Regions from separate parts of the Fictibacillus sp. WQ 8-8 genome, predicted to be linked through region 2. Evidence: riboswitches for the same ligand, from Rfam matches in the RefSeq annotation. Region 2 holds a riboswitch; each other region holds the start of a gene.
The links. A riboswitch is a leader RNA that binds a small molecule or an ion and turns the genes downstream of it on or off. The one in region 2 is predicted to bind lysine.
Positions count from the first base shown of each region.

Region 1: another riboswitch for lysine. It lies ahead of M1K46_RS24055 (amino acid permease); the one in region 2 lies ahead of M1K46_RS12680 (aspartate kinase).
Region 3: another riboswitch for lysine. It lies ahead of lysA (diaminopimelate decarboxylase); the one in region 2 lies ahead of M1K46_RS12680 (aspartate kinase).

Region 1 is NZ_JAMXKG010000023.1:4,442-11,888, forward strand. Features, by position in the region: gene M1K46_RS24030 (helix-turn-helix domain-containing protein) at 1-248, opposite strand, end outside; gene M1K46_RS24035 (MDR family MFS transporter) at 313-1,533, opposite strand; gene M1K46_RS24040 (Gfo/Idh/MocA family protein) at 1,863-2,831, shown strand; gene M1K46_RS24045 (hypothetical protein) at 2,904-3,290, shown strand; gene M1K46_RS24050 (hypothetical protein) at 3,713-4,240, shown strand; gene M1K46_RS24055 (amino acid permease) at 4,482-5,945, opposite strand; lysine riboswitch at 6,039-6,229, opposite strand; gene M1K46_RS24060 (STAS domain-containing protein) at 6,334-7,185, opposite strand; gene M1K46_RS24065 (DEAD/DEAH box helicase) at 7,379-7,447, shown strand, end outside.
Region 2 is NZ_JAMXKG010000005.1:146,176-153,622, reverse strand. Features, by position in the region: gene M1K46_RS12695 (histidine phosphatase family protein) at 1-437, shown strand, start outside; gene trxA (thioredoxin) at 557-868, shown strand; gene uvrC (excinuclease ABC subunit UvrC) at 1,091-2,869, shown strand; lysine riboswitch at 2,943-3,131, shown strand; gene M1K46_RS12680 (aspartate kinase) at 3,326-4,561, shown strand; gene bioB (biotin synthase BioB) at 4,624-5,613, opposite strand; gene M1K46_RS12670 (YslB family protein) at 5,745-6,230, opposite strand; gene M1K46_RS12665 (succinate dehydrogenase cytochrome b558 subunit) at 6,546-7,154, shown strand; gene sdhA (succinate dehydrogenase flavoprotein subunit) at 7,171-7,447, shown strand, end outside.
Region 3 is NZ_JAMXKG010000004.1:197,514-204,960, reverse strand. Features, by position in the region: gene spoVAD (stage V sporulation protein AD) at 1-48, shown strand, start outside; gene spoVAE (stage V sporulation protein AE) at 48-398, shown strand; gene M1K46_RS10525 (stage V sporulation protein AE) at 404-1,003, shown strand; gene M1K46_RS10520 (spore germination protein) at 963-2,444, shown strand; lysine riboswitch at 2,514-2,690, shown strand; gene lysA (diaminopimelate decarboxylase) at 2,796-4,121, shown strand; gene M1K46_RS10510 (peptidylprolyl isomerase) at 4,204-4,638, shown strand; gene M1K46_RS10505 (DUF309 domain-containing protein) at 4,721-5,239, opposite strand; gene M1K46_RS10500 (segregation/condensation protein A) at 5,366-6,121, shown strand; gene scpB (SMC-Scp complex subunit ScpB) at 6,118-6,702, shown strand; gene M1K46_RS10490 (hypothetical protein) at 6,724-7,086, shown strand; gene M1K46_RS10485 (type III polyketide synthase) at 7,192-7,447, shown strand, end outside.

The DNA.
Region 1 (7,447 bases), on a different contig from region 2:
ATCAGCAACAGTTTGCTTTCGCTTTCACCTGTATAATGAAAATGAGCTTCTCCTGGTGAAGTAATCACTCTCAACGCTTTATTCATTGAACGTGTTTGCTTTTCAATTTCAATACAAGGGATTCCCGAAATCGGAATCGTAATCTGATAATCTCCGCCATGATCGTGCTTTACAGGGTCTGAAGAAAAAGGGGGCAAATGAGTCATCATTAATTTGCTGTTGGCCAGCTTTAAGTTCAGGACTCTCATGTTCCGTCTCCTTATCCCAATTACCTTTTTCTTCTAGTATACACCTTCCTCCCTTCCTCGGTCTTCAGCTTTTCATTGTATCTATACTCCACGTGTTGCTGTTTGATTTCTTATTGCGTCGGGACAGCTTCTCTCCATATTCAAAAAACGGAAAGGCAGCCACCGTTAATCCAGCCAGTATTCCAAAGATCATGATGCCATGGCTAAACCCAAATACATTGAGCAGCCCCCCTCCTGCCCATGCGCTTGCACCCTGTCCGAGAAACTGCAGACCCGATGCTCCAAAATAGGCTCCGCGCAAATGATCCGGTGCGATATCACTGATTAACACATCACCGATAATAAAACATAGAATTTCTCCTGCCGTAAACAAGAACATTGACAGCATCAATAAAGGCAAAGTATGAGTCATCCCAAACCCGAATAGCCCCAACCCGAAGAGAAGACATCCCGCTTTTAAGGAAGTGAGCGCTGAAAACCGCTTCATCATCCGTACGATTGGATATTGAAAAAGCAAAATATACACCGTATTCGCTACAAATAAAAGCGAATAAACCTTGAGATGATGATGACCGAAATATTGAGCAAGCGTCGTATCGAGGTGCGAATAGCCTCCCGTCACAAAAATATTACCAAGCAAAAAACAGGTAAATACTTTGTCCTTAGCGACAACTTTTAAGCTGTGTCCAAACGAAACATCCGGCAAGGACGTTCTATCTTTGGATATCTTTTTATAATGGAACGTCCACTTTAAAATGATCAGGCCGTATACAAAATAAATGAGTGCACTTATGAAAAATGGCAAAGAGCTTTTTGAAGCACCCAGCCCCAGGCCGATAAGCGGTCCTATCGCGCCTCCAGCATTGATGGCAAAATAACGGGCATTAAAAACGGCCACTCTCTCCTCCTTTGATGTCACATCGGTTAAAAGCGCACGGGCAATCGGCTCAAACACCGCCCTGCACAAGCCGTTTAGCGCATTCAATACGAAAAAGAACCACACACTTTCAGCCAATGCAAACCCTATAAAAACCGTTCCCCAGAGGACCATAGAGAAAAACAACAACGGAAACCTCCCTACCCTGTCCGACAGGGTTCCACCAATAAATCCCGCAAAGGTGCTGACAAAGAAACTTACTCCCAGAATGGCTCCTGTAGTTGCCGGGTCAATGCCTTTAGCTTCGTGTAAATAGATGCCCAAAAATGGAAGACTCATAAAAAAGCCAGCACGTGCCAAAAATGTTCCAAAAATGATCCCTCGTGCGAGCGGATGGAATTTCCACATGAATAACGCCTCTTTTCAAAGAAATCAATCTCCTTCCATCCTTATTCATAACTGCAGAAATCTCACATCAAAAATTGCGATCGTTTTCTTCGCAATAATTGCAGTGCCGGTTCGTTCAAACAGCGGTAAAATGAAGATATGATGATTAGGCTGTTTTCGTAACCTTTGCTGCTCTTGGGAGTGGTTGATTTCCGTTTCAGGCTGCTCGCTTTCCGCAGGAGTCTCGCACCTTGCACTCCAATCAACTGATCAATGAAGTTTCTATACATAAATGTCCCCAAAGCAACAATCTTTTAGAAAAGAGCCGATGATTAAAAAGGAGATGACTCATGAAAAAACTAAAGGTTGGTGTCATTGGTGTTGGAGTGATGGGAAGAAGACTTCTGGAGCAGTTCGACCTTCATCCTCAAACCGAAATAGTCGGCATTTGCGATATTAATCCCGAGGCAGCTCAGAAAGTTTCAAACGAATTCCACCAGGTTCCTTGGACAACAGATCATCAAGAAATCATCAATCATGATTTCATCGATCTCGTTTACATAGCCGTTCCTCCTAAGTTTCATCATCCTATCGTGATGGATGCTGTAAAAAAAGGAAAACACATCTTGTGTGAGAAACCGCTGGCAAACTCCCTGCAGGAAGCGGAGGAAATGGCAGGAAAGGCTGATCAGAGCGGTATCATTCATGCGATCAACTTCCCTACTCCTTACCGGCATGTTTTTCAAGTCATGAAAGAAAAAGTGGTAAACGGCTCCCTGGGAGAAATCAAAAGAATTAAAATATCTGCCTACTTTCATCAGTGGCCCCGTGCATGGCAAAACGTAGAATGGATTGCCTTACGGGAACAGGGCGGCTTTACAAAAGAAGTCCTTCCGCATTTCCTGCAAATGACCCAGCACCTGTTCGGCGAGCTGGAAGTAAAATTTTCAACGATTGACTATCCCTCCGATGGCGTTTCTTCTGAACAAAGTTTAGCAGCGGTATTGACCCTCAAGGATGGAACCGTCGTATCCATTGATGCTGTCAGTGACATTGCCATGGCAGAGCACATTGAATTTACTCTATACGGCTCAAGAGGCACTCTTTCTCTTGTGAATTGGAGTGAACTCTACTATGGGGCTGACAATGAAGACTTGAGGAAAATTGATTTGGAAGACAATAACCGTGGAGCAGGCTTGATTGACCAGTTCGTGAAAAAGTTCCAAGGAGAAGAAGCTGACTTAATTACCTTCTCTGAAGGATTGGAAGTACAAAAAGTTCTTGAACAACTTTTTTCTTCTCAATTACAAACAAAATAAGCAAACCGATGGTAAGCAGGAGTCAGTAAAAAAGACTTCTGCTTTTTTGTTCATTTAAGTGGTTGCTGTATAATGGAAGATGTAACATTTTCAATGCGAAGGGAAATTTTAAGAATGAAAGTGAAGTTTTTACCCCTGGCTTTACTACTTCTCTTTAGTACAAGCGGGTGTGCTCTAACACCTTCTCATGACGCGATTCAGAAAGATAACCTTCAGGATGCTTCATTGGATTTTGAACTGAAAGACGTTAAACCCTTTTTACAGCGTATTAAACCGTTGATGAGCGGGGGATTCTCCGATACCGAGATTAACCAGGTACAAAGCCGAATTAAAAAAATGAAGTCCAACGATGAAAAAGAAGTGGGCCGCTTCATAGTTGACTATAAAAACAAAAAACTCTTTTCTAAAAGATTGTTGCTTAGGGAACATTTTTGTAAAGAGCCTTCATTGACAAGTTGATTGGAGTGCAAGGTGCGAGACTCCTCGAAAATGAATTTCACATTTTCTTCGTGCGATATATAACGCTGCCGAAGCCTTCCTTGTCCTGCGGGAGCAGCGGGACAGGTGAGACCCACAGGCGCCATGCGCCGAGAAAGTAGGCGCTGGCGCCGGTAAGGCTCACCGCACGCCCCGCGGAAAGCGAGCATCCTGAAACGGAAATCAACCACCCCTAAGAGCAACAAAGGTTACGAAAACAGCCAAACAAAAAGACGGCTTTCATCATTGTTGCTTTCATCGACAGTCCTGGTGAGCCTGGAATAGATATCTACACCAATGCAGACCTAGCCGACCACATTCAAAGCAAGATGAATGCCTTTGCTGATGAAAATGAAGCTGAGAGTTAATGTTCTATAAGAATATACAATAGGAGAATCTTTTAAATGATTGAAGTAGATGATGCAGGAAATGGATGCCCCATATTAGGAGAAGTGTTCGCAGCCAGAAGAATAGAAACCGGAGAACAAGCGGCTGTCTATGTCCCGCTCCCCTCTGAAACATCATTAAAAACCTCTAAAGAAGAGTACATTATGTCTCTTCTCACCCAGTTAAATGTTCCAAAAGATGAAGCCGTGCTGCTCTGCAGAGGAAATACACTGAATGGATTCGAGCGTCAGTTGCAGCATAAAGGTTTTGATGTGAAGCGCGGGAAGATCTCCGAGGAAACCGATAAGATTGCCGAAAACTTCTTTATGGAACGGCTTTATGACATCGGATTTCCGCAAGATCTTTCACTGTCCAACCGTGAATATCGCGAGTTCTACCAGATGGTGAAAATATGGTATATCTCTCTTTACCACGGGAACAAAAATCTTTTCAAATCAGAGCGCAAAAGAAATGTAAAAACACGTGGGTACATGCATAACCCTGTTTACCATTTTCCGAATGTGCTTAGAGAGTTGTTTTACTAATTAGTAAAACAACTTCCATTTGGTAACAACTTCTAATGAGACCCTGCTCAATATTGAGCCTGGCCTCTTTGATTCGCTACAGGTTACTCTCGGAACCCCTATATGCTCCTGCGTTCTCTATTTTCGCTGCCATTCCCCTTCACTTGACGTAAGTGTTAATTTATATGTTCTGCGTTTAGAAGACGATACCTTTTTCACTAAAAAAGCAGGAACCCCGAAAGGCTCCTGCTTCTCTTATTTCTTATTCAAAATCACACTCTTTAAGCGGTACGACTTTTGTTTTGTGTTTGAATTTATAGCCTAACCAAACAGCCAGGAAGATCGGAATCCCAATGTAAGAAACAAGGGCTCCTTTCCAATCGATGCTTCCGCCTGTAAAGGCAGAATAGTTTTGACCGAGGATAACGACAAAACAGAGAGCGAAAGCAAAGATCGGACCGATTGGGAACCATTTTGCCAAGTAAGGCAGTTCTTTTAAATTCCGCCCCTGTGCCACATACGCTCTTCTGAATCGGTAATGGCTGATCGCAATTCCGAGCCAGGCGATAAAACCGGACATCCCGGAGGCATTCAGCAACCATGTGTAGATGACGCCGTCACCGAACAGTGAAGCAAAGAAAGCTACAGCTCCTACAGCGGCTGTTACAATTAGGGCTGGAACCGGTACACCGCGGGAATCCAGCTTCGCCAGAAACTTAGGTGCCTTTCCGTCTCGTGCCATATCCCAAAGCATACGGGTCGATGCATACATACCGGAGTTACCGGCAGATAATACTGCTGTTAAGATGATCGCGTTCATAACGGAAGCCGCAAACGCAATTCCTGCTTTATCAAAGACAAGTGTGAATGGACTTACAGTAATATCGCTGCTTGCCAATCGGCTGTCTGTGTAAGGAATGATTAAAGAAATGACCAAGATTGCCAGAACATAGAACAAAAGGATACGCCAGAACACACTTTTGATCGCTTTCGGGATGTTCTTTTTCGGATCTTCTGTTTCTCCAGCCGCAACCCCTAACAGTTCTGTTCCCTGGAAGGAGAAACCTGCAGCCATAAATACGCCAAGCGTCGTAAAGAATCCGCCGTGGAACGGTGCGTCAGCGATCGTAAAGTTCTTAAATCCGATCGGATCTCCGCCTAAAATGCCGAAGATCATAAGTGTTCCTAAGATCAAGAAGATGATGACCGTAATGACTTTGATCAGCGAGAACCAATATTCTGCTTCACCAAACCCTTTTACCGATAAATAATTTAATAAGAACATAATGCCTAGGAACAGTGCACTCCAGATAAATGAAGGGGTATCTGGAAACCAAAATTTCATGATTAATGTTACGGCAGCAAGTTCAGCTGCAATGGTGATTGCCCAGTTGTACCAATAGTTCCAGCCGAGCGCGAATCCTAGTGATGGATCCACAAATTTTGAAGCATACGTGCTGAATGAACCCGCAACCGGCATGTAAGACGCCATTTCTGCGAGGCTTGTCATTAAGAAGAACACCATGATTCCAATCGCTACATATGAAAACAGAACGCCGCCTGGCCCTGCAGTATGAATGGATCCTCCGCTTGCTAAAAATAATCCTGTTCCGATCGTTCCCCCAAGAGAGATCATCGTTAAATGGCGGGATTTCAGTCCCCGCTTTAATTCATTGTCCGCGTTTGGCGACTGCGGTTGTGATGGATTCTGTGCTGTGTTTCGCATAAAAAAAACTCCTTTTCGTTTTAGGAAGGAGTGGGAAATAAAAAAAGCCGCCAAGCATTGGGCGACGATTATTATTAATCCGCATCATGCCTTCCGTAAGATAGCGCATCCCACCCACCGGTTATTCGTGGGTGTGACAGTGCTGTTCCTGTTCGAATACAGCCCCAATTCATACTTCCAGAGTTAAGCACAAATTTCGGCAGCTTTTCCTTTCACACGGAGTCTATGATGTCCTCTGCATCTCGTACGTCCTACTTATAAAAGCCGCGACCTCTACCTCATCGGATTGATGAGGATTTTAATATCAAGTTAGTTAACGCTAAAAGTTATTATAAAACAGCGCTGTCGTTCCTTCAACTGTTTTTTCTTTCCAGCATTTTACGCAAAATTACCTCTTTTGAATTAATGTATAACCGATATAATCCAGCGCAGACTGAATGTCTTTTACGATCCTGGTATTCAAGACTTGTAAATCCATCTTGTCTACTTGCTCTCTGGCAAACACAGGCGTCACACCTGTAATAATGGTTTCAACCCCCATCAGGTTAAGAGCATTGATCATTTGATAGAAGAAATCTGAAAAAGTATCATCATGAACGAGAAGCTTAGATAGATCAATAATAAAGTAATCGATGTCATTGTCCGCTGCATCATGGAGCACATCGCTTAGAATTTGATGGGACCGGTCATCATCTACAATCCCTTGTAAAGAAAGGATCGATATACCGTTCTTGATGGGAATAATCGGTACGCTCAAAAAGCTCATATTATACTTTGTCTCATCGAGCTCGATCACATAAGACAAAATGTCGGCCATGGACCTTAAATAGGCAACATCCGCTTCTGAAAACTTCCTTTCCTCTCTATCCATCACACATAACGTTCCAAAGACATTCCCTTTCAAATCTTTTAATGTTACCCCAAGAAATCCTTTAACATTTAATTGGCCGGTTACTTCTAACTCTTTTGTTACGGCTTGAGTCATCAAGTTGGAAGTATGCATCACATCGCCTTCGTTCATGATGATTAAACGGCAGTATGTGCCTCCATATTCCACACTGTATCCTTCTGGTATAATCTCTTCTTCTTTGTTAAAAGAACTGAGAACATGCATCGCTGTTTCCCCTCTTCTGGTAACATACGCTGTGTTCACATTTAGCTGGTCACTAATTAATGCAAACAATTTTGAGGAAAGAGACCTCAATGAATAAAAAACGGGGATGGTTTTCTTACTGTTCATTTCCACTACATCACCTCAAAACAGATTGACCTTACCCTCATTATATCATTGTTTACCTATCACCTACGATCATACGGAAGGGTTCCTTTAAACAATCGTTTAAAATTAAACCCGATTGTCCATCATTTCAAGTATAATGAACACTATTCAGGTTATGCTGAATCTGGATAATATAAAAAATCGAGGTTCCTACATGAATAATAGAAGTTTTAACGATTATCGTATAAGCGATGAAATAAAACGAGCACTTACAGTGTTGAAA
Region 2 (7,447 bases):
TGGTCTTTACTAGCCAGCTGGCACGTGCCCGTGAAACAGGCTCAATCATCGGAGAGGTACTCGGGTTTCCGATTCATACCGACAAGCGAATCCAGGAGGTTAACTTTGGCAGGCTGGAAGGTACGGATGAGCAGGCCCGTATAAAACGGTGGGGAGCTGACTGGAGTACCCTGGAACATGGAAAAGAGAAAAAAGAACAGGTATTAAAAAGAGGAAACGAATTTCTTGAAGAGCTGACACAGCATCAACAGGGCAAAAAAATCATCGTGGTCAGCCACGGCGCTTTCATCGGCACCATGCTAAAAGGCCTGCTGGCAAGCGATGAGTATGATGTTTCACTCGTTAATACGTCAGTGAGTATATTACATCATGTGGAGCGGCAGTGGGCATGTTCCCTCTTTAATTGTGATGTGCATTTGAAGCAGCCACACGGTTAATTATTTGGTTTGATTAAAGTGCAAGTTGGGAACGATAAATCTTGAGCAAACAAATAGATGTAAATTAGGTTTGATGATATACTCTTTTTACACGATGAAACTAAGGAGGCAATTTTAATATGGCAATCGTAAATGCAACTGATCAAACGTTCAGTCAAGAAACTAGTGAAGGTCTAGTACTTGCTGATTTTTGGGCACCTTGGTGCGGACCTTGTAAAATGATCGCGCCGGTTCTAGAAGAACTAGCAAGCGAAAATGAAGACTTAAAAGTAGTTAAACTTGACGTAGATGAAAACCAAGAAGTAGCCGGAAAATACGGAGTAATGAGCATCCCTACATTGATCGTTTTCAAAGACGGCGAAGTTGTTGACCAAGTCGTAGGTTTTCAGCCGAAAGAAGCGCTTGGCGAGCTTTTAAACAAACACAAATAATAACGAACATAATTAAGGCTGGCCTCTAATGGCTGGCCTTTTTTTGTATTAAAGTTTGGTACTGGATTTTCGTATACAAGGTTCCGCCACACAGCGTGTTGCTTGGTAAGGGTTTCTGCGCTTGCCGGGAATAAAACTACCGTTTCAGATTTTGTATTTTAACTGCCAAAAATAAGGATATCATGCTATGATGTTACATAGAAAAAGGAGGGGAGAGACAACGTGGACACCATTAGAGAGAAGCTGGCTGTACTTCCGGATCAGCCCGGATGTTACTTAATGAAAGACCAATTCGGAAAAGTCATCTATGTGGGGAAAGCAAAAGTATTAAAAAACCGTGTAAGATCTTATTTTACCGGTTCACACGACGGGAAAACACAGCGTTTAGTCGCAAATATTTCCGATTTTGAATACATCATCACCTCCTCAGAGCTAGAAGCTCTCCTTCTTGAAATGAATCTGATCAAAAAACATGACCCTAAATTTAATGTCATGCTGAAAGATGATAAAACGTATCCGTATTTAAAGATTACTGCTGAACAGCAGCCCCGGCTCTTGTACACCAGAAAGATTAGAAAAGACAAGGGCAAATACTTTGGTCCGTTCGTTAATGCCTTTGCCGCACAAGAAACGAAAAAACTGCTGGACCGGCTGTATCCGTTGCGCAAATGTGATCATATGCCTAACAAAGTTTGCCTATATTACCATATCGGCCAATGCCTCGGCCCATGTGTTTATGATATTACCGAAGAACAGAACAAGAAGATGGTCGATGAAATCGTTAAGTTTCTGAACGGAGGCTTTCCTGAAGTGAAGGAGGAATTGACCGAGAAAATGCTGGCCGCTTCGGAAGACCTTAATTTTGAACGGGCGAAAGAACTGAGGGATCAGATCCAGCATATTGATGCGGTCATGCAGAAACAGAAAATGATGACCGCTGACATGGTGGATAAGGACGTTTTTGGTTTTCATTACGATAAAGGCTGGATGTGCGTCCAAGTCTTCTTTATCCGCCAAGGAAAGCTTATTGAACGTGATGTTTCCCTCTTTCCTTTCTATGGAGATGCCATCGAAGACTTTTTATCGTTTATTGGACAATTTTATCTTCAAAAAAATCATATTCTCCCGCGGGAACTTTTGCTGCCTCCTGAGGCGGACGGCGAATTGGTCAAGGATCTTCTCGGCGTGAAAGTGATACAGCCGAAACGCGGGCAAAAGAAAGAGTTTGTTGAACTTGCAACGAAGAATGCACAGCTCGCTCTGCACGAAAAATTTGCACTGATCGAGCGTGATGAGGAACGCACGGTAAAAGCGGTTGAAAATCTGGGGCTGCAATTAAACATTCCAGCTCCATACCGGATTGAAGCATTTGATAATTCCAACATTCATGGGACAAATCCAGTATCTGCGATGATTGTATTTGAAGACGGTAAACCGAACAAAAAAGAATACCGGAAATATAAAATTAAAACGGTGACAGGCCCTGATGACTACGCCTCCATGAAAGAAGTAGTCCGCAGGCGTTACTCCCGCATCTTAAAAGAGAATGGGCAGCTGCCGGATTTGATTATTATTGATGGAGGGAAAGGACAGATCGCTGCTGCGCAGGATGTTCTTGAAAACGAGCTGAACCTTGATATCCCGGTCGGAGGACTTGCTAAGGATGATAAGCACCGTACATCCCAGCTCTTGATGGGAAATCCACCTGAAATTATACCGCTGCTCAGAAACAGCCAGGAATTTTATCTGCTGCAGCGTATACAGGATGAAGTCCACAGGTTTGCTATCTCATTTCATCGTCAAGTGCGTGCGAAAGGCATGTTTCAATCAAGTCTCGATAACATTCCTGGAGTCGGTGAAAAAAGGAAAAAACTTTTGCTGAAAAAATTCGGTTCCATCAAGAAAATGAGAGAAGCCACTCTTGAGGATTTTCATGCGGCAGGCATTCCATTAAGTGTTGCAGAAGAAATTATTCAGGCTCTTCAAAATGAACCTTTATAAAGGTATTGATTTTTCAGAAGTCCTTTGCTAAACTTAAAACAAATTTTAATAGAGCGCCATACTTCAGTTTTGAAGTGATGGTAGAGGAGCAAAAACCAATAGTAAGCTATCTGAAGAGAAGGAGCTCTTATGATGGTAGCTGAAAGGGGATTTTTGCCGAAGCTTTAAGAAACTCCTGTTTCTTACGGCTGGACCTGCATTGAATAAATGCAGAGCTGTCACACATTCTTGCCCGGAGGGTGTGTGGAGGACTATCTCACAAGAGGGGAAAACAAGCTGGCTTACTGTTGCATATACCAAGCAGCAATAAGGTCTTTTCCTTATTGCTGCTTTTTTGTATTTATTTTTGCATTTCAGTTTGTTGCGTAGTGGAAGCCGAGACAGGCTGGCCATATCTGGGTGCCTTTTGCAGGAAGGCAATAAATTCGATTTCATTGATGAGAAAGGATGGACATTGTGGCTTTAATCATTCAAAAATTCGGAGGTACAAGTGTCGGCACACCGGATAAAATCAGAAACGCGGCAAGTCGGATCATTCAAGCGGCAAACGAGGGGAATCAAGTAGTAGCGGTTGTCTCAGCAATGGGAAAAACAACGGATGATCTTGTGAGGCTGGCAGGTGAAATAACAGCAAGGCCTTCCAAACGTGAAATGGATATGCTTTTGACGACAGGAGAACAGATCACGATTTCACTGCTTGCGATGGCCCTTCAGGATGCCGGGTACGAAGCCGAGTCTCTGACTGGCTGGCAGGCTGGAGTTGAAACAGAAGATGTTCACGGCAACGCGCGCATCTTAAATATCGATACAAAAAGAATCCAGCAAATGCTTGCAGACGGGAAGATTGCAGTAGTTGCCGGTTTTCAAGGATTAACCTCTTCGGATAATATTGCAACACTGGGACGGGGAGGATCAGATACGACGGCCGTTGCTCTGGCAGCTGCTCTTCGTGCCGATAAATGCGAAATCTACACAGACGTTACTGGTGTATTTACAACAGACCCGCGGGTGGTGAAACATGCCAGAAAGCTGCCTTCCATCTCCTATGATGAAATGCTTGAAATGGCGAATCTCGGAGCGGGTGTGCTGCATCCGAGAGCTGTAGAATTCGCAAAGAATTTCGGAGTAAGACTTGAAGTTCGTTCGAGCACAGAGAAAGAAAACGGAACACTAGTGGAGGAGGAAGCAACAATGGAGAATAATTTAGTAGTGAGAGGATTGGCTTTTGAAGGAAACGTAACAAAAATTACGATTGAAGACCTGCCGAATGGCTTAAACACACTGTCTTCTGTTTTTTCCTTGTTGGCAGAGAATGGTGTTAATGTAGATATTATTATTCAGAGTGTAAACAAGCAGGAAAGAACAAACATATCGTTCTCCATTGAAACAGCGATCTTAGATGAAACAATTGAGCTTCTAGAAAGATATAAGAGTTTGCTTCAGTTTGGTTCCATCCAGCATGAAGATGGATTGGCTAAAGTATCTATTGTTGGTTCAGGAATGATTTCTAATCCAGGAGTAGCTGCACAGATGTTTAAGGCTCTTTCTGAGCAGGATATTATGATTAAAATGGTCAGCACATCAGAGATTAAAGTTTCTACGGTCGTTGATCAGCAGGATATGATCAAAGCGATTGAAACGCTGCACGACGTCTTTGAACTGGACGCAAGGCAGCCGGTTCAGCAGTTATAATAAGAAAAATCCGGGCGAAGCTGCCCGGATTTTTTTGTAAATGGAAAAAATTCGCTGCAGGATTAAACCTGTACAGGTTCGTTTAAGAAGTCAATCTCAAATCCGAGGTCCTCAAGGATTTGGTGGTCAGCATTTGTTTCCTGTCCGTCGGTGGTCAGATAGTCGCCCACGAAAATAGAATTTGCAGCATAAAGGCCCAGCGGCTGAAGGCTGCGGAGATTTACCTCTCTGCCGCCTGAGATCCGAATCTCTTTCGTTGGATTAATATAACGGAACAAGGCGAGCACTTTTAAACAATAACGGGGGTTCAGCTCGTCAAGATGCTCGAGAGGAGTACCTGGTATAGCATGCAAAAAATTAACAGGGATAGAATCTGCATTGATCTCTCTTAGCGCTTCTGCCATCTTAATGATGTCGTGCCGGCTTTCGCCCATTCCTACGATAACGCCTGAACATGGGGAGATTCCTGCTGTTTTTACTTTTTCCAGAGTAGCCACTCTGTCTTCGTATGTATGAGAGTTTGTTATTTGGCTGTGGTGGTCTGAGGATGTGTTGATATTATGGTTATATCTTTCGACGCCCGCCTCTTTAAGGGACTGTGCCTGCTTATCATTTAAAATGCCGAGGCATGCGCATATTTTCATATTATAATTGGATTTAATCTCTTTTACAGCTTCAATGACGGTGTTCAAGTCCCGATTCAGAGGTCCTCTTCCGCTTGCGACGATACAATAGGTTCTCACGTTTTGTTTATATGCCCTTTCCGCACCTTCAACAATCGTGTCTTTATCCATCATCGCATATTTTTCGATCGGCGCTGTGGAAACTGAAGACTGTGAACAATATCCGCAATCCTCAGGGCACAGGCCTGACTTTGTATTAATGATCTTATTCAGTTTCACCTTTTTTCCGAAATAATGCTTCCTGATCATAAACGCACCTTGCAGCAGGCTAAGCAGCTCGTCATCGTCTGATTCCAATATGGATAAGGCTTCTGTCTCGTTCAGTTCTTTACCTTCGATCACTTCTTTTCCAAGTTCCATCCAATTCATAGGTGATGCCTCCTTAATGTTAACTAATTTTATGTATAGGTTAACATTATGCCAGCTGTTTTGTATTGTCAACGCAAAAAAAACCGGCATATGCCGGTTTTTTGAGAGAAAAGAGTATTCTCTTTCTATTTTCAGGCTCCTTGTGAGCCTGCGGTTTCGTCTTTACGGTCCCATTGGACGGTAAATTGGATTTTGTTCTTTCGTTTCAAAGTTTCATAGGTTTCTGTAACACATTTTCTTTGATTTTGGATTTGTTCTGCGATAAATCCAGCCTCGAGACCGAATGTAGGATTATCCTGCAAATCGAATCGTTTGTTGATAAGAGAGGAAGACAGTTCGAGTACCATCTCGTTCTTATTCATTTCAGCGATGATCAGATTGCCCCAGCCGGCTTCCGAGAAAAAATGAACAATTTCTTCAGTGGAACCCAATGGGAATTTCCTTGCCAGGTTTCTTCCTGCCCAATATAGGATGTTCCGTTCTTCTTTTCCCAGCAGATCCGGGATCAGAATGTTTTTCAGCAGCTCATATGCGAATACAGAAACTCCTGCAGCAGGCTTACTGTCCTTCTCGGTTGTTTCTTCTTCGTTGTGTTGGATGTCCTCATGTTGTTCCATTTAGATCTCCCCGCTTTCTACTTGTTCCATTATAGCTTGAATAAAATAATATCTCTATAAAAAGTCACACATTTGTCGAAATTTAAGTGAGGGTCTGCCTTGAAAAAAGTTAGGAAAATCAACAGATTTTTGAACTTTTTATGTTACCGGTTTCTTGACGGTGTCAAACGATGGGAGTAAAATGAAACATGTTATTAGTTAACGCTTTAATGTTCATCTTATTTACTGCAAGCGGAGAGGAAACGCTTAAACGGAATGGATAGAAACCAATGGTTTCAGAAAAAGACAGAGGGAACTTAGAAAGGGGCAAATTGTATGGCAGGAAGTCGCAATTTTAACACGAGAAGACTACATTCTTTACTGGGCGTAATCCCGGTTGGCTTATTCCTGCTCCAGCATCTTGTTGTGAACAACTTTGCAACAAGAGGGGCAGAATCATTTAATAATGCAGCGAATTTTATGGGACATTTACCTTTCCGTTATGTTCTGGAAGCGGTTATAATTTTTATTCCTCTTTATTTCCATGCGATTTACGGACTTTATATTACCTTCACGGCTAAAAACAACGCAAGCCGTTATGGATATTTCCGTAACTGGATGTTCCTCTTACAGCGTGTAACTGGCGTAATTACGCTAATTTTTGTTTCCTGGCATGTTTGGGAAACTCGTATTGCAGCAGCATTTGGAGCAGAAGTTAACTTTTCGATGATGTCAGACATCTTAAGCTCACCATTTATGGTGGCCTTTTATTTGGTTGGGGTATTATCCGCAGTCTTTCATTTTGCGAACGGATTATGGTCTTTTTTTGTCAGCTGGGGTCTTACGGTTTCGCCTCGATCACAGAGAGTTTCAACTTACGTAACGATGGCAGTTTTCCTAGCACTTGCATTCGTTAGCGTTCGAACTATTTTTGCATTCATTTAAGAAGGGGTGAACCATCTTGAGTAAAGGAAATATTATTATCGTCGGTGGAGGTCTTGCAGGGCTAATGGCTACCATTAAAGCAGCAGAAGCCGGCATGAACGTTGACTTGTTTTCACTAGTTCCTGTTAAGCGCTCTCACTCTGTTTGTGCGCAGGGCGGAATTAACGGTGCTGTAAATACAAAAGGAGAAGGCGACTCTCCTTATGTGCATTTTGACGATTCTATTTATGGAGGAGACTTCCTTGCGAACCAGAGTCCGGTTAAAGCGATGTGTGAAGCGGCTCCAGGAATCA
Region 3 (7,447 bases), on a different contig from region 2:
ATTGCTCACGGAGTAGTTCTTGAAAGTACAAAGGAGGTGCTTAAGTAATGGAGTATTTATGGGCATTTTTAGTCGGAGGCGCCATATGTGTAGTCGGCCAGCTCATGATGGATGTGTTTAAATTAACTCCTGCACACGTCACCACCTCCTTTGTTGTCGTTGGAGCAGCGCTGGATGCATTTGGAATTTATGATAATCTTATTAAATTTGCAGGTGCAGGAGCTACTGTTCCGATCACGAGCTTTGGGCATAACCTGCTGCATGGTGCGATGGCATCAGCAGACGATCATGGGTTTATTGGAATAGCCATGGGAATCTTTGAACTGACTTCAGCCGGTATCTCATCTGCCATTCTATTCGGTTTTCTGGTCGCATTAATATTTAAGCCTAAGGGGTGAAAACATTGGGAAAGAAGCGTGTCATCCTCATTACAGACGGAGATTTATATGCTTTGCGAGCAGTAGAGCATGTAGCCAGAAAAATAGGTGGACGCTGTATTTCCCAGTCCTGGGGGAACCCTTCGAAAATAAGCGGGCACCAGCTTGTAAGAATGATCATGCAGACGCCCCACGATCCCGTCCTCGTCATGTTCGATGATTGCGGATTCCGCGGCGAAGGCCCGGGAGAACTCGCAATGAGAATTGTGTGCAGCCAACCGGACATCGAGGTGCTCGGCGCAATAGCCGTCGCATCCAAAACCCATCATTCGGAATGGACTAAAGTTCATTTTTCCATCGACCGGTATGGGAGCTTTACAGAATACGGGATTGACAAGAGCGGTGTTCCCGATTTTGAGACAGGCAGGATCAACGGAGATACCGTCTATATACTTGATGAATTGAACCTCCCGATCGTCATCGGTATCGGTGATATCGGAAAGATGGCCGGCCATGACGCAGTGGAAAAAGGAGCCCCGATTACAAGTATGGCGGTTGAAACCATTTTAGAAAGGAGCGGTTATAATGCAGGGATCGAAAGAAAGGAAAAAGACACTAATCAGTAAAAAAATCCAAGAGAACGAACAGCAGCTGAAATCACGGCTGGGCATCGGAATCAGCTTTGATGTGGGTGTCAGGAAACTGCATCTATTAAAAAAAGAAGTCCAGATCTATTATTGCACTGGACTATGTGACAGCCTTTTTATCATTGAGATCATGAGAGAGCTCATGGACATGGACCATGGGCATCGGGCTCCCTCCAATGTAAAAGAAATTCTTCATGAACATCTGTCTCACCAGCAGGTGGAACTGACCGACAATTTGGAGATTGCTATTGACCGCATGCTCTCTGGATTGATTGCCGTCTTTCTTGAAGGGGAAGACCAAGCTTTCATCGTGGATGTCCGTAGCTATCCGGGCAGGCAGCCGGAAGAACCGGACACTGAAAAGGTAGTCCGCGGCTCCCGTGATGGATATACGGAAAATATAATTGTCAATACTGCTCTTACCCGCAGGCGGATCAGGGATGAACGGCTCCGCCACGAAATAATGCAGGTCGGTAAACGATCCAAAACAGACATCTGTATCTGCTATATCGATGACATTGCCGATCCCGGGCTCGTCAAGCTTGTCAAACAAGAATTGCAGAGCATTGACATCGACGGTATTCCAATGGCGGATAAAACTATCGAAGAATTTCTCGTAAAGCAAGGCTGGGATCCTTTTCCGCTCGTCCGTTATACCGAGCGGCCGGATGTCGCCGCACAGCATCTCATGGAGGGGCATGTTCTGATTATTACGGATACAAGCCCATCGGTCATCATTACCCCGACTACTTATTTCCACCATATTCAGCATGCTGAAGAGTTCAGGCAGACCCCGATGGTAGGAGCTTTTATCAGATGGGTCCGTTTCGCAGGGATTATCGCTTCACTTTTACTTGTGCCTCTCTGGTACCTCTATGCCACTCAGGAAAACCTGCTTCCTCCTAATATTGATTTTATCGGTCCGAACAAGACGACGCATATTCCTTTATTTCTGCAGATCCTCTTTGCTGAGATCGGGATAGAAATATTGAGGGTAGCGGCCATCCATACCCCCAGTCCGCTGTCGACGGCGATGGGTTTGATCGCTGCCGTATTGATCGGACAGATCGCGATCGATGTCGGACTGTTTGTTCCTGAAGTTATTCTCTATGTTTCTATAGCGGCGATCGGCGGTTTCTCGACCCCAAGCTATGAGCTGAGTGTAGCCAATAAGATGCTCCGGCTCCTGCTGCTATTCTTAACTGCCATTTTCCATGTGCCGGGATTTGTAGGTGGGGCCACCTTAATAATACTTTATCTGTGCTCGATGAAGAACTTGAATACCCCTTACTTATGGCCATTCATACCGTTTAACGCAAAAGCCTTCCTGCAGATTGTCATCCGGCTCGCTGTGCCGCTCTCAAAGATCAGGCCAAGCATCGTCCATCCGCAGAACAGAAAAAAACAGCCGACTTCCTAAGAAGTATTGCCGAAAGAATAAATTTGTGATAAATTTGTTCATAACAATTGGATATGCCTCATTTATTGATAATGGGGTAGAGGCGCAAAGCGGATCAGTAGGATGATGGAGTGAATGGACATGAAGAAATCATTTTAAAGGCCAATTTGCCGAAGTGTGAAGATGGTCCATACATCCTCATGCTGGGTCGCTGCCGAACAGACAGCGGACTGTCACTGCATCATGCAGTGGAGAACTATTCCGGCAAATGGGGGTACGGTGTAAGACAGCTAATGTACCTTAATACATTAGCTGTCTTTGTTTTTCGTCGGAACAGAATCTCTAATGGAAAAGCAGAGGGGAGATTTTTTCATGTATTTACATGGTACTAGTTCAATCAATGATGACAATCACTTAACAATCGGCGGGGTTGACACCGTTCAGCTGGCGAGTGAATATGGTACACCGCTTTATATTTATGATGTAGAGCTGATCCGCAAGCGTGCGAGGTCGTTCAAGAAAGCGTTTGAGGAACAAGGGATCAAAGCACAAGTGGCTTATGCAAGCAAAGCGTTTTCATGTTTGGCGCAAGTGCAGCTGATGGACGAGGAGGGAATGAGCCTGGATGTCGTATCTGGCGGGGAGCTGTATACCGCTCTTTCAGCTGGTTTTCCGGCGGATCGTATTCATTTTCATGGAAACAACAAAAGTTACGAGGAACTTCAATATGCTCTTCAATCGGAGATCGGATGTTTTGTTGTCGATAACTTTCATGAACTCCGCATGCTCGAAAGCCTTTGCAATCAGCTGAACAAGAACACATCCATCTTGCTGAGGGTTACTCCGGGTATTGAAGCTCATACACACGAGTACATCCTGACTGGGCAGGAGGATTCCAAGTTCGGTTTTGACCTTCAGAACGGCCAGGCAGAACAGGCGGTTCTAGAGTCGCTTGAATCACACCGTCTGAACCTCTTGGGCGTTCATTTCCATATCGGTTCACAAATCTTTGAGACCACGGGATTTGTTCTGGCGATTCAAAAGCTTTACGAATATCTCGGTAGATGGGACAAAGAATTTTCTTTCTTTCCTGAAGTCCTGAACCTCGGAGGCGGATTCGGCATCCGCTATACAGAAGAAGATGAACCGCTCGAACCGAAAGAATACATTGACGCGATGATTCAGGAGATCACCAGGTTATCTACTAGCGCCTCTGTTGCTGTTCCGGAAATTTGGATTGAACCCGGGCGTTCACTGGTAGGAGATGCAGGAACGACCATCTACTCGATCGGCTCTCAAAAAGATATACCTTCTGTCCGTCACTATGTGGCTGTCGACGGGGGCATGAGCGATAACATTCGTCCTGCTCTATATCAAGCCCAGTATGAGGCCGCGCTTGCAAACCGTGCTGGTGAAAAAGGAACGAAAAAAGTTTCAATCGCCGGGAAATGCTGTGAATCAGGGGATATGCTGATCTGGGACATCATGCTCCCGGAGACGAAGAGCGGAGACTTGCTCGCTGTCTTCTGCACGGGTGCTTATGGCTATTCCATGTCCAACAACTATAACCGCATACCCCGGCCGGCGGTCGTTTTTGCTGAAAAAGGGAAAGCTCGCCTCGTTGTGAAAAGAGAGTCTTACGAAGATCTTTTACGCCTGGATCTTCCTTTAAAGAACGGCGTGTTTGCCGGCAATTAAGATGAGCTTGCTGACCTCGCTGGACTCTGGGCTAAAAAAAGCATAAAATAATGAAGTATGTTGAATTCAGGAGGTTATATCTATGAAAAAAGGTTCTATCGAATTTGAAAACGGTGAAAAAATTTCCATCGAGCTTTTTCCGGAAGAAGCACCGGGAACAGTAGCCAACTTTGAAAAATTAGCGAACGAAGGTTTCTACAATGGGGTAACATTCCATCGTGTAATTCCTGGTTTCGTAGCACAAGGCGGAGACCCGACAGGAACAGGTGCAGGCGGCCCTGGCTATACGATCAAATGCGAAACAGCCGGAAACCCTCACAAACACGTGGCTGGTTCTCTTTCAATGGCACATGCCGGCAAAGACACAGGCGGAAGCCAGTTCTTTATCGTTCATGAGCCGCAGCCGCATTTAAACGGCGTTCATACTGTTTTCGGACAAGTTACCGAAGGGATGGACACGGTTCTAAGAATCAAACAAGGCGATGTAATGAAAGAAGTTAAAGTTTGGGAAGAATAAGAATAGTGAAAACCCCCGGTTTCCCGGGGGTTTTTTTGTGGGATTTTCTTGTTGGAAAAGGTTTTAAGTGCGCCGCTCGGCTTCAGCTCTTCTTTTTCATCCGCAGCTGCTTTTGCGCTTCACGTTCTAAAATAACATCACTCCGGTCACGCAGTTTATGCTTGTGCATGATCGTTTCATCCGCCATATTGCTTTCATTGCCCCAAACCGAGCCTTGTTTTTCGATACAGCGGCAGCACTGGTCCATAAGTGCTTCATCTGCAACAGGAAGATTCAGGTCTGTAAATGGCTTTCGGCATTCGATCTCATCCAATCTTATAATGAGCCTTTCCAGCAGCGCTGTGCAATCAAGTCCGAGCCTCGTGAGATCCTCTTTATGTGCGGACAGTTTACCGATTGCGCTCTTCATCATTCTGAGTGCTCCAATGTCATTGCCTCTGCGCTGATGGTAGAGTGAGACCGCGACCTGGATCAATCCGACCCAGACGCCGTTTTGCTGACCTTCGCTTTTCCAATGCTCTTCAAGTACTTCATGGCATTCGAAAAAGTCCCTCGATCCGTGGAAGTAGGCAAGGTATTCAATGTATGCTTCTGGGTACATCAATGGCCTCCTGGTTTGCTTTTTACAGTCTATCTTACTAAAAATTTTAAGATGCAAAAAGGAACTGTGTTTAAAATATGGTATAATTCCGGTACAATATTGAATTTGGAAACAGGGGTTACTACTATGAAGTATAGCGTGAAAGTCGATGCATTTGAAGGTCCTCTCGATCTGCTCCTGCATCTGATCACTTCGTACGAGATCGATATATACGATATACCCGTTGCTGCGATTACAGAGCAATATATGAACTATATACATACGATGCAGGAATTAAAATTGGATGTGGCCAGTGAATACCTGGTCATGGCGGCAACGCTTCTCGCCATCAAGAGCAAGATGCTGCTCCCAAAACAGGAACTACAGGATCTTGATCAGCAGATGGAGATTGAGATGGATGAAGATCCCCGGGAAGATCTCGTCCGCAGGCTTATTGAATATCGAAAATTTAAGCAGGCGGCAGTCGGCCTGAAGGAGAAAGAAACGGCCAGAAGCATGATCTTTACAAGAGAGGCTATGGATCTGACGTACTATGAAAACCAAGAAGAAGAAGTCAATCCCGTAGCTAACGTAACGATCTATGATATGCTCGCCGCCATGCAGAAGATTTTTACTAAAAAACTCGAGAAGGCGCCGAGAAAAACAACGATTGAGCGCCAGGAGATCCCGATTGAGACAAGGATGAAGCAGATCATCAATGAGATCCGCTATTCGAGCGGCAGAAAGAAATTTTCCGATCTTTTCACCTCCTCAAACCGGGAACATCTTGTTGTCACTTTTCTGGCTGTGCTGGAATTAATGAAGACGAAAGATGTGACATGTGAGCAAGAAAACAATTTTAGCGAAATTTTTATTTATGCAACAAAGGAGAATGAAGTTTGAGTCAATCAGCAGAACATAAAGCGGTCATTGAAGGGCTAATATTTGTTTCGGGGGAGGAGGGTATTGAAAAAAAGCAGATAGCAGACGTTCTGCAGATCAGCATGGATGCGGCTGAAGAGCTTCTTGATGAGCTGGTCAAAGACTACAAGTCTGATACGAGAGGCATGGAAATCATTGAAATCGCCGGTTCATTCCAGTTTGTTACGAAGCGCGAACATGCCGGCTATTATGAAAGGCTTGTATCTGCTCCCTCCCACTCCAGCCTGTCACAGGCAGCTTTGGAAACACTTGCAATCATCGCCTATAAACAGCCGATCACGAGGGCTGAAATAGAGGAAGTCAGAGGGGTAAAGACTGAAAAGCCGCTGCAGACGCTCTCTTCTAAAGGGCTCATCAAAGAAACAGGCCGTGCAGAAGGAACCGGCCGGGCTATTCTATACGGTACGACAAAGAATTTTCTGGAGCATTTTGGTTTAAAGTCATTGCACGAACTTCCGCCCCTCCCTGAGAAAGTGAACGATCAATCGATTGAAGAGGAAGCGGATCTGTTTTTTTCAAAGTTTCAAGAAACGATGGAATAATGGGAACAGGAGTTGAAGGCCTTGAAAATTAGAGCATGTACAGGATATGAGCTGGAAAAGGAAAAGCCGAACTCGCCGGAAGATTTTTTTAACCGTTCAGAAGTATTCTATGAACAAGAAGGACAAGAAAAAAGTTTTCAGCTTCTTTACGTGAGATATTTTGAGGAACAGCTCCTGCCGCGCATCTCGGAACAATTAATCACGGATGATGGAGAGCAGCTGGCGATTAAAGACATCGCAGCCCTGGTTTGCTTGCTTCATTTAAAGGATGCCCTGGAAAGAAGAAGACTTTACATGAACAGGGAGGAAAACTTTCTTTCTCTCTTTCAGAACGTGGATTGGTCTGATGTTAAAAAGATTTGGAAAACGGTAAAACAGCAGTAAAAAAACGTCTCCTTAATGGAGGCTTTTTTTATTAGAAAGAAATAAGGGCGTAAAACCGGTATTAAAAGGGAAAACTTACGTAACTACCCATACGGAGGTTTCAACATGCCCAAAATTGTATCCGTTCAAACAACGAATCTTCCACATAAGCTGGAACAAGAACAGGCTCTCGAATTTGCACGGGGATTATTTTCTCAGTCATTTAAAGATATTGAGAGACTTCTGAAGGTGTTTCACAATGGCGAGATTGCGACCCGCCATTTTGCGAAGCCGCTGGAGTGGTTCAAAGAAACGCACTCTTTTCAGGAGAAGAACGATTTTTACATCGAAACCGCAACCAAGTATGGCGGAAGAGCGATTA